2 regions of the Alteromonas sp. 5NS40-0096 genome follow, and region 2 is predicted to be linked to the other one. Evidence: predicted binding sites of a transcription regulator. Region 2 holds the regulator's gene; the other holds the start of a gene.
The links. The regulator FNR, encoded in region 2, switches genes on or off when oxygen is low (the NO sensors DNR and NnrR bind a similar motif). The targets are predictions, from matches to a motif close to TTGATCTAGATCAA.

Region 1 (7,586 bases), on a different contig from region 2:
CCATTACCACAACTTGCACATGGCGATTAACTTGCGTAGCAGCTAGTCCAATGCCATTTTCATCTTTCATTGTTTCAAACATATCTGCAACGAGTTGTTTGATTTCTGCATCGACATTTTCAACAGGCTTAGCAACAGTGCGAAGGCGTTCATCTGGAAAACTTAAAACTTCTAAAATAGCCATTGGGACTCTTTATCTCTTAAACTGTGTATAAATTAACATACGATCCGATAGACGGCGGTCTTTACTCTCTTTTTTCAGTTACTATTCTAACGTATATCCAATGATGCGTGCAGTTTAAATTATTCAATTGGCATAATCGCATCGAGAGATTAAATTAAATAAAACCATTAGTGTGAAACCTCGGGCGGAGATTTGGCTATGCGCAGCAGCCTCAAGAAATTAACAAGTAAACTAACATGCCTTGCTACAGCAGGCTTTTTGGTTGCCGCATCGTCTTTTGCTTTCGGCGTGGATCTCAAGGATGATGCACCAAGCACTTACACCGTAAAGAAAAACGATACCTTGTGGGATATCGCGAACATGTTTTTGGAACAGCCTTGGCTATGGCCGGAGTTGTGGCGGAACAATGTTCAAATTAACAATCCACATTTGATTTACCCCGGTGACGTGCTCACCATTCGCTATGTTGATGGCGAACCCGTTATCGAAGTCCAGCGAGACAAAGCCCACATTGTTTTGACCCCATCGAGCTCAAGAACGACAAAACCCTCACCGATTAATATGTTGCCATGGGATGCGATTGCTCCTTATGTTGACCAAAATGAAATATTAAGCGAAGACGCATACGAGCGTTTGCCGCATATCCTCGGAAATCAATCCGGTGATATTCGATTTGTCACTGATGATTTGGTGCTCAGTCGTAAATTTGGCCGTGCTAAAGATCAGTATCGTATTGTCCGCAAGCAGTCTACTATCGAGGATATGGATGGCGAGAAGTTAGGCGTACAAATTCATCATATAGCCGATGCTGATATGGTGGAGTCTCGAGCGGGAGATGAATGGCTAATCAAAGTAAAGGACTCTAATTTCGAAGCCAAGCGCGGAGATCGTCTGTTTTCGGGTAAATTTAGTTCAGCAAAAGAGATGCAGTTGATTGCTGCAGATGAGCAAAGAGGTTTTATCGTAGACAATCTGCATTCTAGGGGATTGGTTGGAAAATACGATATTGTCATTCTCGATTTAGGTAAACGCGATATTAAGCCGGGTACAGTGATGGGAATTTATGCCCAAGGCCCGACGATTATTGATGGTGATTCACCTAAGTATGAAGAAGAAGGTAACGTCGTTCGCAGTGTATTCAACGACGGTTCCACTGTTGAGCAACCCGCTCTGAAAATTGGCGAACTTGTGGTCTTCAAAACTTTTGATAAAGCGAGCTATGGCATCATTACACGGTCAAGCGAATTGGTAAAACGCGGTGCGATAGTTGCCAATCCTTAACTCTCCATTGAACCAATATCGCTCGCCACGGGGCGATATTGGTGAAAGCAAATCTCTCAGAACAACAGCTCGCATGGATTAAACTGTCTACCCTAAGCACGATTACGCCACGAGACTGGCTAGCGTTAATGGACAAGTTGGCGGCGACACCAACACAGATATTGAGAACGTCAAACCTAGGCCAAGGTGTTCATCACAAATTTGCTGACGCGATCCACCGCAGCAGCAACCGACTTGTTGATTCTATCGTCAGGTGGTACCAACAGGGCAACTACAATGATGTCGTTACCTATAGTGATCCCTTGTATCCATCTTCTCTGAGACAATTATCCTCTCCGCCACTTGCCCTTTTTGTTACAGGTAAGGCTGAAGTATTAACTCAACCCATGATCGCAATGGTAGGTAGCCGGCATGCCAGTCAGTCAGGACTAACGTTTGCGCAAGACCTTGCCGGTCAGCTAAGTAAGCTAGGCCTATGTGTAGTCAGTGGTTTGGCGATGGGTATTGACGCGGCTGCTCATCGCGGCGCTTTTGACAAAATCGGTAAAACGATAGGGGTCATTGGTTGTGGCAATGATGTGATTTACCCTAAGCGCAACAGCGTGTTGTATCGCGATATAGTCGATTATGGCGGCTGTATTGTGAGTGAATTTTGGCCTGGTACACCACCCAAAGCTCAGCACTTTCCACGCCGCAACAGAATTATCGCTGGCTTAACATGTGCAACAATAGTCATTGAGGCAAAAATCAAAAGTGGAACCTTGATTACTGCCAATATGGCCGCAGATCTAGGAAAAGAGGTAATGGCTGTTCCTGGCCACGTTATGAATCCTTCACATCAAGGCTGCCATCATTTGATTCAACAGGGTGCGGCACTGATTACTGACATCAATGATGTTCTTGGCGCATTGCCATATGACGTGCAAAATCGTTTCGATTCTGGACAAAAATTTAATCAAAAAAGTGGTGCTCAAAACTTGGCAAGTGAATCATTATTAGATAGTGTTGATTATGATGTTACTGCGTTAGACATCATCGCCGAACGCAACGGCTTGCCAGCTTCTGAAGTGATGGCAGGATTATTACAATACGAGTTGCGTGGTCTGGTATCCGCCGTCCCTGGTGGGTACATCAAATTGCGGGGGAAATAACAATGTTCGACATCCTCATGTATCTGTTTGAAAATTTCATACACAGTGAAACGGAAATTCGTGTTGACCAAGATGAACTTACTGATGAATTGGTACGCGCTGGATTTCATCACGACGAAATTTACAAAGCCTTAGCATGGTTGGAAAAACTGGCGGCATTGCAAGAGACGGACAATAAGCCGTATTTTTGCAGAGGAATTTCTTCTGGTGTCACTCGAATCTATACTCACGAAGAACAAATGAGGCTAGACGTAAGTTGTCGAGGTTTTTTGCTCTTTCTTGAGCAAATTGGCGTGTTAGATGCGTCAACTCGTGAGATGGTCATTGATAGAGTGATGGAAATAGACTCTTCGGAATTTTGCTTGGAAGACCTCAAGTGGGTTGTCCTTATGGTATTATTCAATGTACCAGGTAAAGAAAACGCTTACGCGCAGATGGAAGATCTGTTGTTCGACGAGCCGGATGGTGTTTTACATTAGACGCATCCCTAAGTCGAATTGAGAGCGTAAAACAGTAGGCAAAAATGTCGAAGATAGATCACTCCCTTTTCAGTGCACATGAGCATGCGCTGGAAGATGCTTATGGCCCGTGTCCAAAGTGTGGCCAAAGTTTACAGATCCGGCATGGTAAGGCTGGCCCTTTCATTGGCTGTTCAGGTTATCCTGGTTGTGACTTCATCAAACCTCTTCACGAACACCAAACTACAACGTTAAAAGAGATTGCTGGCACATCATGTCCCGAGTGCGCTAGCCCGTTGGCTATCAAAAAAGGCCGCTATGGCATGTTCATCGGTTGCACCAACTTCCCAGATTGCCACCACATTGAACAAATTAAGCAACAGCACGAAACGGCAATCACTTGTCCCCAGTGTAATGAAGGAGAGTTGATTGAGCGGACGAATAAATATGGCAAGCGATTTTTTGCCTGCAATCATTATCCGCAATGCCGATATGTGGTAAATTCCCCACCAGTAGCCGAGTCTTGCCCTAAATGTGGGTGGGGCATCTTATTGGATAAGAAAGGAAAGCGTCAGTGTCCCCAATCCGATTGCGATTATACAGCTGAGTAAATAACGTTGATTGAAGAGCAGTTAGAGGCGACGAATTCACGTGTCGCTACAGCTATTAATGAGGGGGAACTTATCGTCTACCCAACAGAAGCTGTAATGGGGATTGGTTGTGACCCAGACAATGCTGATGCAATTGAAAAATTATTGAATCTGAAACAGCGCCCACAAAATAAAGGTTTAATTTTGGTGGCGTCATCGTATTCGCAACTCCTCCCATACGTTAATGACGATGCTATACGGCAGGATAGACGGGCTGAAATATTTTCAAGTTGGCCCGGGCCTATAACCTGGTTATTGCCAAAAGGCGAATATGCCAGTGAATGGGTAACGGGTGAGCATCATACAATTGCAGTGAGAGTGACAGCGCACCCAACGGTACGAGACATCTGCAATGTCATAGATAAACCACTTGTATCGACCAGTGCAAATCCAACTGGCCTCGTACCTGCACTAACTGCGGCGCAAGCGGCTCAGTACTTTGGACAAAAGGTGAAGTACATCGCCGGCGAAATAGGTCAAGAGTCAAAACCGAGTACCATTAAAGATGGCGAAACACTCGCCACAATTCGAGGATAATTATGCAGTCCCTGCAATTAGATACCATCGAGAATGCTGAAGAGGCGATTGCTCGTGTAAAAGCATTCTTATTGAGCTTACAGGATAATATCTGTCAAACACTGGAATTAGCTGATGGAAAAGGACAGTTTAACGAAGATCAATGGACCAGAGAACAGGGAGGGGGGGGTCGCTCCCGCGTACTCAAAAACGGTGCAGTTATTGAACAGGGTGGTGTGAATTTCTCTCATGTGTTTGGCGACCAGATGCCGGCTTCTGCAACGGCACATAGGCCAGAGTTAGCAGGTCGTAAGTTTCAGGCAATGGGGGTTTCCTTAGTTATCCACCCTCATAATCCGTATATCCCGACATCTCATGCTAATGTGAGATTTTTTATAGCGGAAAAAGAAGGAGAAACGCCCATATGGTGGTTCGGTGGTGGTTTTGATCTCACACCTTTTTATCCTTTCAAAGAGGACGTGCAACATTGGCACGATACGGCTAAAAAGCTTTGTTTGCCATTTGGTGAATCTGTCTATAAAGAACACAAGGCGTGGTGCGATAACTATTTCTTTTTGAAACACCGAAATGAAACTCGCGGTGTAGGTGGCCTATTTTTTGACGATCTCAATCAATGGGGGTTTGAGAAAAGCTTTGATTACATGCAAGCCGTGGGGAATGGCTTCCTAGATGCCTATATTCCCATCGTTGAAAAGCGCAAGACAACAGCGTTTTCGGAGAGCGAGCGTCAGTTTCAGCTTTACCGTCGTGGTCGTTATGTCGAATTCAATTTGGTTTATGACAGAGGGACCTTGTTTGGTTTACAGACGGGAGGAAGGACTGAGTCAATATTGATGTCTATGCCCCCTCTTGCGCGTTGGGAATACAGCTATGAGCCCTTGCCAGATAGCCCTGAAGCGAAGTTGCAAACCTGGCTCACACCGACAGATTGGTGATCTAGGCCCGCTTCATTTGACACAGATCAACTTGTTATCTTTAGTCCAGATTAGCCCTGTTTAGACTTGTTCTAGATCAACTCTACCTCGGCTTTGCTCTATTAGAGTGTGCCCATACACTTGAATAGAGCGAGATAACACATGAAAAAATCATTAGCCGCGTTAGCTGTAGGTGCACTTCTAATAGCTCCCAATGTCATGGCACATAGCAAAGGTGACATCTTGGTGCGTGCGGGCCTTACTACTGTTGCTCCAGACGAATCTTCAAGCAACATATTTGTCGGTGGTTCAGATTTAGGCGTTAACGTTACGGTCGATGACAATACTCAACTGGGTTTGAATATTGCCTATTTTCTTACTGACAATATTAATATCGAATTATTAGCCGCAACGCCGTTTAAACATGACGTCAACTTTGGTGTGGTAGACCCTCTTGGTACGGGCAACCAATTAGGCGAAGTCACACACTTACCGCCGTCACTGACTGCAAACTACTATTTTAATAGTCCTGACAGTAAGCTGCAGCCCTATGTAGGTGCAGGCATTAATTACACGATTTTCTTTGACGAGGAATTTACCGCTGCGAACGATGGTGCAGGGCTGGCCGATTTGTCTTTGGATAATTCTTTCGGTTTAACCGCGCAAGTCGGTCTTGACTATATTCTTGATGAAAAATGGTCTATCAACGCATCAGTTCGTTGGATTGATATCGACACAGAGGCGTCTTTTAATTTGAATGGTACGGCTGGTGAAGTTGCTGATATTGAAATTGATCCTTACGTATATACCATTTCTGTCGGTTACACCTTTTAAGTACCGCATTTTCGCACTGCCTGTTTTGGCCAGCTAATGCTGGCCTTTTTTATTCTTCCGTATTGATCATATGTTCAGCGAGCTGATTTAAGGCTTCGCTTAAGTTGTCAGCCAATGCGATATTATCAACTTGTTCATATAGCGCCTTTTTCATGCAATACATCCATTGTGCCTTTAGCGCTGGCGTAACTTTAAACGGCAAATGTCGGGCTCTTAACCTCGGGTGTCCGCGTTCTTGTTCGTAATCGTTAGGTCCGCCTAACCACATAGCTAAGTACAGCGCAAAAACCCGCCTAATATTGTCCAGTGGCTTTGGATGAATAGCATATAACGCTTCTGCTTGTGGATCTGACTCCATAATATCGTAGAATCGATTCGCTAAAGTTACGACACCTTCTTCTCCTCCGATAATATCGTAGGGAGTGACAGGCTGTTTGCCTTTATTCATCTTTTCTTTTAACTGTTGTACCAATGCTGAGATTGCCATGAAAAAGTTCGCCGTATTTGGAAATCCTATTGCCCATAGTCTATCACCACTTATTCATCAAATGTTTGCTGAATCGTGCGGCGAGGTTATTGAATATGATAAGCGTTGCGGATCATTGGAAGCATTTGAGTCAGAAGTAAACGACTTCTTTTTTAAAGAGGGGGCACTGGGAGGTAACTTTACCGTCCCATTCAAAGAACGAGTATTTGCGTTAGCGGACGAGCACGATGCTGCAGCCAAATTGGCTGGGGCTGCAAATACCCTCCATCGACAACCATCAGGCAACTTAAAAGCTTACAACACTGACGGTATCGGTTTAGTTAATGACTTACTTGCGCATCAGGTGCTATTACAAAACAGCTATGTTCTTATTTTGGGGGCGGGTGGTGCAACGAGAGGTGTCATTCATCCTTTACTTAACGCTGGTGTCGCACATATATATGTATTAAACCGAAGTAAAGATAAAGCGATTGCACTGGTAGAAGAAGCTAATGACCAAAGGGTAACCGCGCTAGATAGTGTTGATGCTCCGCTGCCAAACCCACCCTCTGTTGTGATCAATTCAACATCAGCGAGTTTAAACAATACTGTCCCTGCTATGCCTGATGCCGTATTTTCGTCGGGGGCCGTGGCATATGATATGGTTTATGGGGCTAGTGCTACGGTATTTATGCAGAAAGCTAAAGCTCTCGGAAGCCAACTTCAGCTCGATGGGTTGGGTATGTTAGTTGAGCAGGCTGCAGCGGCTTTTTCTATATGGACGGGGCAAAATCCACCTACCGATAAAGTTGCAAAAGTGCTAAGAGATAGAATAAGTGGCCAAAAAGAGGGGTAGTAACCCCTCTAAGAGCATCATTCTTGCAGGTAGTCGTCTTTCAATTTAACGTAGTTGTCGGCTGATATTTTAAGAAAAGCCATCTCACTTTCATTTAGTGGGCGCTTTTTCTGCATTGGGTTACCAACATACAGGTAGCCGCTTTCCAATACTTTGTTGGGAGGGACTAGCGTACCAGCTCCTATAAATACATCATCTTGAACGACCGCTCCGTCCATAATGATAGCGCCCATACCTACTAATATTCGATTACCC
Region 2 (7,586 bases):
ATCAAAACCTATGTCACCATCTTTTACCGGCGCTCCAGTAGTTTCAATGCTTTTAAAGTCGTGTAAGTTTTTATCTGCAAGGTGTGTAGGTGCCACGTTCTGAATAGAGCGAAACATGGATTCAATGCGGCCAGGGAACCGTTTGTCCCAGTCTTGCAACATCGCTTTGATATGTTTTCTTTGCAAATTTTCTTGTGAACCACAAAGGTTGCACGGGATGATAGGAAAATCGGCAATGTTTGAGTATTTAACAATATCCTTTTCGCTGCAGTAAGCCAAAGGGCGGATTACGATATGTTTACCATCATCACTGACTAATTTAGGCGGCATTGATTTCAGTTTGCCACCGTGAAACATATTCAAAAACAGGGTTTCTAACATATCGTCCCTGTGATGTCCCAGCGCAATTTTGGTTGCGCCTAATTCGGTAGCCGTTCGGTACAAAATGCCTCGGCGCAATCGAGAACACAAAGAACAGGTAGTCTTACCTTCCGGGATCTTGTCTTTGACAATAGAGTAGGTATCTTCTTCTACGATCTTGTATTCAACACCGACACTCTCGAGGTATTGGGGCAGAATATGTTCTGGGAAGCCCGGTTGCTTCTGGTCTAAGTTGACCGCGACGATATCAAAGTCGATAGGAGCTATCTTACGCAAGAACATGAGGATATCGAGCATGGTGTAGCTGTCTTTTCCTCCGGAAAGACAAACCATGATTCTATCGTTTGCTTCAATCATGCCAAAGTCTTCAATCGCTTTACCGACATTTCGTCGTAGGCGTTTTTGTAATTTATTGAAGTTGTACTTGGCTTTTTGTTGTGAACTGGTTGAGCCGGATTCTGTCAACTTGGCTTCTACTGCGTTCTGATTCATGCGCGAAACGTGCTCTATTACTCGAAAAGCGGGCATTATACAAAATGCCCGCACCTGCGCATAGCCTTAGTTCTAAACAGAGTCAGCGCGTTTATCCATTGGATATTAGCGTATTGGGGATTGGAAACCGTCGGGTTTGATCGCAAGCACGTCACACTGCAAACTATCGATTACATGCTCAGCGGTGTTGCCAATTAACGCCGCTGATAGACCAACGCGACCCACGGTGCCTATGATGACGAGTTCCGCATCAACGGCGTCTGCAATTTGTGGTATCACGCTTTCCGGCAAGCCTTCTTTTACGTGACATCGTTCAAGCGGAATATCGTATCGATTAGAGTGACGTTCTATCTCTTGTAGATGATGATTTCGCACAGAATCATTGTAAGTCGTTGGGTCAAACTCTGGGACCTCTATCGCGATGTTGAGCGGTGTACTGGGGTAGCAGTTAACCAAGTTAACCTTGCCAATCAGCAAGTCTGCATAGTCTTTCGCAATCACGGTGAGTTTGTCGTTGAGCTGCGCATGCTCTCTGTCTTCGGTGCCGACGTTGACGGCTGCAATAATGTTACCATCCTCAGGCCAATCGTGGTCTTTTACTAACAACACCGGAGAAGGACATTTGCGTAACAAATGCCAATCCGTAGGCGTAAAAATGACTGAAGTCAGATCATCGTGAGGTTTTGTGGCCTTTACAACGATGTCACAGCTGTGTGCCATGGCAAAGCGTATAATGGATTCATAGGCGCGATTGTGCCATTCAACAACCACCTTTATTGCTGCGTTACTTTTGTAGTGTTTTAACTCATCCTCCAACCAAGCTTGACGATCTTTGATTACGGCTTCTCGCATGGCTTCTCGTTCATCTGATGAGAGCATGGTTGTCATTTCGTACGAGAAATCGTAGATCACCATGTATGCCGTAATGCTGGCTTCCGTCTTTTCGGCAAGTTCGATCGCCCGGGATAGGGCAGGTTGATTGTCTCTATCAGGCTCAATGATAGCGAGTAAGTGATTGTAGTTAATCATATGCGACCTTCCCTAATGCAATAGTCATTAAACACAACGAACCAACGTTAGTGTTGCCTCTTTACATAAGTGTAGGTCGAATATAGAAAAATGTGATTTGTTTTGGATCAAAAAGAGGCTTAAATCACCTCTTTTGTTTGCACGCCCATATTGTTGAGTTTGTCTTCCATCGCGTCGAAATCCGTGATGGTAATAAGCTTACCGTCAACCTGAATAATGCCTTCTTTTTGAAAACGCGTAAGTAAACGGGAAATCGTTTCGACCGTAAGACCCAAGTAGTTTCCAATCTCGTTTCGGGTCATTGATAAATTAAATTCTCGAGATGAGAAGCCCCGTTCTTCAAAACGTTGCGACAATTGCGCGATAAAATAGATCAAGCGTTCTTCTGCGGTACGCTTGTTTAACAACATCATCATTTCATTGTCTTGCTTTATCTCTGCACTCATAAAACTCATGATTTGGTGGCGCAGCTTAGGTAGTTGTACCGACATTTTGTCTAATGTGTCGTAGGGCAATTCGCAGACCATGGCGGTTTCTAGGGCTTGGGTGTAGCTTTCATGGGTATTGTTGCGCAGCGCATCAAAGCCAATAATGTCACCAGGAAAATGAAACCCTATGATTTGCTCTTCGCCATCTTTGGCACTGACGAACGATTTGAACGAACCGCTTCTCACCGCGTACAAGGCTGTGAAGCTGTCACCAGAACGAATTAACTTATCATTTTTATGCAGTGGCTTTTTTCGTTCAACAATGTCGTCCAATGACTCAATTTCTGTTTTATTGAGCGCAACTGGTAAACACAGGTGACTGAAACTACAGTTTTGACAATGTATTGAAAAATCGCTGGTCTTGCTCATAGTCGTTCCGGGTCCTTTGCCTAAGCGTTATAGATACTATTGTAACCATTATAAATCAAGAAAACTGCATATATTGCGACTAAAGTGGCAATGCATTGTTTAACAACGGGGTGCCGAAAACCTTTGACCAACCATTGTGCGGATAAACTGGCTGCAAAGAGTGTTGGCAGCGTGCCCAAGCCGAACGCTAGCATGATGGCAGCGCCGTTTAGGGCATCGCCAGACGCCATTGACCATGTCAGTGTAGAGTAAACCAGCCCACACGGTAGCCAACCCCAGATCATGCCGTAACCCAACGCTTTACCATAGGAATCAACTGGCAAAAACCGTTTAGACAAAGGCTGGATTCGCTTCCAGACCCGAGAACCGAGCGCTTCGATTGCGGTTAATATTCGCCACCAGTTACCCAAGTAACAAGCGAGTAGCAAGAGTATAATGCCGCTTACAATAGATAGATAAACTAATCCATTACGCAGTGACAGCGATACAACGCCTCCCAAAAAGCCGGTGATGCCTCCAGCAACCGTGTAACTTAATATTCTACCGAGGTTGTATAACGCGATATAAGCGTTCTTAGGGTGATGAGACGGAATCGTTGCGCCAAACGCCGTAGCAATACCACCACACATACCAACGCAATGTACGCCGCCTGCTACACCAATAAGAAACGCAGAGAATACGTTAAAGTCAGTCATTCTTGGTTTGAGAGTCCGGCTGCTGTACGTCGGGCTGTCGTCTTTGTTCTTTTGGTAGGTCGTCGTCGAACAAAATGCTATATCCCTGACGCTCTAAGTCTTCAAATTGGTTTGATTTAACAGCCCAAAAAAAGACGCCAATCGCAATTGCCACGATAATGACAGCCAGAGGGATCAATACGTAAATAATACTCACTATGCTAGCCCTATTTTAACAAACGGGTCGAGTTTGAAACGACAATAATACTACTCAATGACATGCCAATCACTGCGAGCCATGGTGTCAGCATGCCAGATACAGCGAAAGGTAATATCAGTACATTATACCCAACTGCCCATGCAATGTTCTGCTTGATTTTTAGCTTAGTGGCGCGAGCAGTTTCTAGAAGTTCGGGGACGTTATCTAGTTCATTAGACAGCAAGATAACATCTGCAGCATTCTTCGCTACGTCAGTAGCGTTGCCGACGGCAACCGAGACATCAGCACTCGCGAGAACAGGCGCATCATTGATACCATCGCCTAACATCATTACATTGTGCCCTTTGGCCTGTAGCGCTTTTACCGTTTTGTACTTGTCCTCGGGGGTTTGCTCGGCGAACAAGGTGTCGATATTGAGTGTATTGGCGACTGATGAAACGTGTTGTTGAGTATCACCGCTTATCAAGCATAGTGTGTAAGCGTCTAGGCTTTTCAACACCTCTGCAATACCGTCTTTGATATTGTCTGTGACTTCAAAAACGGCAAGGCATTGGTTTTGTTCATTACACAGATAGACATTTCCCCAGTGCTGTTCGGTTTTCGCGCCTGCAAAATGCTTTGACCCCAATCGGTATTTCTCTTGGCCGATACTACCCTCAACGCCTTTTCCTGGCACAACCTTGAAGTCTAAAAGCTGAGGTAAAGCATTTTGTGAGGTAAATGCGCTGGCAATGGGGTGTTCTGAGCGCGCTTCTAAAGTACAAACAATGTCGTAAAGCAAAGCGCTGTCAGTACCGTCGGCATACCAGGCTTTTGTCACTGAGAACTTTCCTTGCGTTAACGTTCCCGTTTTATCGAGTGCAATAGTATCTATCGCAGTGAGCTGTTCGAGTGCGTCGGCTCGCTTGAGTAAAACCCCACCGCGATTGAGTTTTGCCATAGCACATGTCAACGCCGAAGGCGTTGCAAGACCCAAAGCGCAAGGGCAGGTGGCAACTAGCACTGAAATCGTGATCCAAAATGCGTCACTACTACCCTGAAACGACCAAAATCCGAAGGTGAGGGCGGATAATCCTAGCACCGCCATAACAAAGTAACGTGAGAAGGTATCGGCTGTCGCCGCGACTTTGGGCTTGGTTGCCATTGCAGAAGACTGCAATCTGATGATTTGACTTACTAATGCATTTTTTAAGGTTTGGGTCACTTCGATTGTTAATGCACCAGTCTGCGACACTGTGCCACCGTACACCGCGTCACCACGCGATTTGGACACCGGTTTGAACTCGCCTGTTAGCATAGACTCATCGACCGCACTGATTCCATCAATGACTTGCCCATCGACAGGGATGATTTCCCCTGCTTTAACCAGTACGGTTTGCCCTGTTTGTAGCTGTTTTGCTAAACACTGATCTAAATTGCCATTGTCAGAGACCAACGTGGCCGTGACAGGCATATGCTGCATCATATTTGCGGAGATTTGAGCGGCTTTGTGTCTTGAACGGTGTTCTAGGTAGCGGCTGAGTAATAACAAGAATACGAACATGCAAATCGATTCAAAATAGACGTCACCAGACTCGCTTAGGACTGACTTAATACCCGCTACATAGGTTCCAAAAATCGCGATCGTGACCGGAACATCCATATTGACCGTACGTGCTGACAGTGCCTTGGACGCTCCAACATAGAAAACACTTCCCGAATACAAGACAACAGGCGTAGTGAGAACTGCCGCGATCCAATGGAAGAATTGTTTGGTCTCATTTTCAATGGCACCAAACAAATCAAAATACATGCCCGCCATTAACATCATGACTTGCATCGTCATTAAACCCGCTAAGCCAAGTTTTTTGAGATATGTTTTTTGCTCTTTCTTGTACAGTGACTCATGCTGATCGGGTTGGAACGGCAAAGAAGGGTAGCCAATTTTGTTTAAAGCCTTGAGTACACCAGAGAGGTTAACCGAATTGTCATTCCAAGCTACCATAGCGCGTCGTTCTGCAACATTTACAGCAACTTGGCTGATGCCTTCAACTCGAGATAATTGTTTTTCAATCAACCAGCCACATGCAGCGCACGTGATGCCTTCGACGGTAAGTTGAATCTCCTTGAGCTCGCCTTGATCATGAACAAACTCTTCTTGCAATGCAGGCTCATCATAAATCGCTAACTTAGCTAGCGTGTCATCAAGAGCTTGATCACCTTGTTCTGCAGGCGCCGTGCGGAAACGATAATAATCTTCTAAGCCATTTGCCACTATCGTTTCAGCCACAGCCTTGCAGCCAGGGCAGCACATCACCCGTTCTTCGTCGAGAACGGTAGCACGGAAATTATCGTGCGTTTCGGCGGGTAAACCGCAATGATAACAATCGACGACAGCCATAAGCGCTAGGGATTAAAGGTAAACCAACCTGTTCTGGGCAGGCCGAGAGTGCGCTGTACTTTCCAGCTTTCATCAAGTGGAGTAAGTGTGATCTGCCATTTACCCTCTAACGAGGCTTCGACAAAGCCGCGATAAACGCCATTGGCATCACGAGAGAGCAAAACACTGGTGTCTCTGTCTTCTATCGTCGTGTGATAAAACGCCAGTTTAAGTGCCGTGCCGTCTTGTGGAATACCTGAGTGAAACTTTAGCGCGACTGCGCCATTATCAATCATGAGTTCCGTTGTGATACGCAAACGCTGTGCTTCATACACTTTGTCTAATTTGGCGTTAATTGCCTTGCCTTCTTTGTAGTAATCATCGACCACTAAGCTGTCTGAAGTATCAATTGACAGGCTAATAACAATATAGCCCACAATAAAGGAGCTAGTAGGAATGGCAATTAAAAACCAAGGCCAAAACTGTTTATACCAAGGTACTACTTTCATCAAACTCACACTACTTTGGTTAGGGTGACAACCTGGGTTAACAGGGTGTCCAAATGAACTATTAGCAATTTTTGCTACGAAAAAACTAGTAATAATTCACTGGTGTCTAGGGTAAAAAAGCCCCGACGATGCGGGGCTCTTTTCAAGATACATTGCCGATGGCTTAATTCGACAAGCTATATACGTATGTCGCCACCACGTGGATTTTGTCTTCACCCAAGGTTTTCTTGAACGAAGGCATCACACCGTTACGGCCATAATTTAGCGTTTCGATAATCGCACGCTCACTGCCGCCATATAGCCAGATATTATCTGTTAGGTTAGGGGCACCAAGAAGTTGATTACCTTTTCCATCCATACCGTGACAGGCTGCACACGCTGCGAATTTCGTTTTACCTGCTGCTGCAAGGTTAGCGTCAGCATCTTCTCGTCCGCTCAAACTCATTACGTAATGTGCAACTTCTTTCACACCTTGCTCGCCGAATGCATCTAACCATGCAGGCATAGCTGGCGTACGACCAAGAAGTAGCGTTTCCTTGATCTTGTCGCCTGAACCACCGTACAACCAATCGTTGTCAGTGAGGTTAGGGAAACCACCATTTTGGCCTCTTGCATCAGAACCGTGACACTGAGCACAGTTTTGTAGGAACAAACGCTGGCCTACTTTTACTGCTTCTTCATTGTGAACAAGTTCTTCTACAGGGACCTTAGCGTAATCTGCGAAGATTGGGTCAAAACGCTCGGCGGCGAAATCTAGCTCGCGGTCATATTGTACCAACAAACCATTTTCTGCTGCGTCTTTACGCGCTTGTTCCGACTCTGCACGGGTTAACACACCTTGGTTTGAACTCTTCCAGCCAAAAAAGCCTTGGAAAGACCCTAAGCCTGGGTAGAGCGCCAGGTAGAAGAAACCCCAAATAATTGTGATGATGAAAAGGATAGTCCACCACTTAGGTAAGCCGTTGTTAATTTCAACGATACCATCGAACTCGTGGTCCATTTCCTCGCCTTCGGGAATACCTGTTTGGTTACTCAAGCACCAACGTAGTAACAGGTAGCAACCGA

Region 1: the regulator FNR is predicted to act here: its motif matches at 5,263-5,276, upstream of AC27G9_RS12540 (OmpW family outer membrane protein).

The regions. Positions count from the first base shown of each region.
Region 1 is NZ_BAAJLQ010000004.1:540-8,125, reverse strand. Features, by position in the region: gene def (peptide deformylase) at 1-184, opposite strand, end outside; gene AC27G9_RS12570 (LysM peptidoglycan-binding domain-containing protein) at 383-1,465, shown strand; gene dprA (DNA-processing protein DprA) at 1,507-2,616, shown strand; gene AC27G9_RS12560 (DUF494 family protein) at 2,619-3,095, shown strand; gene AC27G9_RS12555 (DNA topoisomerase family protein) at 3,140-3,685, shown strand; gene tsaC (L-threonylcarbamoyladenylate synthase type 1 TsaC) at 3,692-4,261, shown strand; gene hemF (oxygen-dependent coproporphyrinogen oxidase) at 4,264-5,196, shown strand; gene AC27G9_RS12540 (OmpW family outer membrane protein) at 5,338-6,009, shown strand; gene AC27G9_RS12535 (group II truncated hemoglobin) at 6,059-6,457, opposite strand; gene aroE (shikimate dehydrogenase) at 6,495-7,331, shown strand; gene AC27G9_RS12525 (gamma carbonic anhydrase family protein) at 7,349-7,586, opposite strand, start outside.
Region 2 is NZ_BAAJLQ010000001.1:716,029-723,614, reverse strand. Features, by position in the region: gene ttcA (tRNA 2-thiocytidine(32) synthetase TtcA) at 1-873, opposite strand, end outside; gene uspE (universal stress protein UspE) at 979-1,902, opposite strand; gene fnr (fumarate/nitrate reduction transcriptional regulator Fnr) at 2,022-2,759, opposite strand; gene AC27G9_RS03250 (sulfite exporter TauE/SafE family protein) at 2,780-3,454, opposite strand; gene ccoS (cbb3-type cytochrome oxidase assembly protein CcoS) at 3,447-3,650, opposite strand; gene AC27G9_RS03240 (heavy metal translocating P-type ATPase) at 3,661-6,033, opposite strand; gene AC27G9_RS03235 (FixH family protein) at 6,039-6,521, opposite strand; gene ccoP (cytochrome-c oxidase, cbb3-type subunit III) at 6,685-7,586, opposite strand, start outside.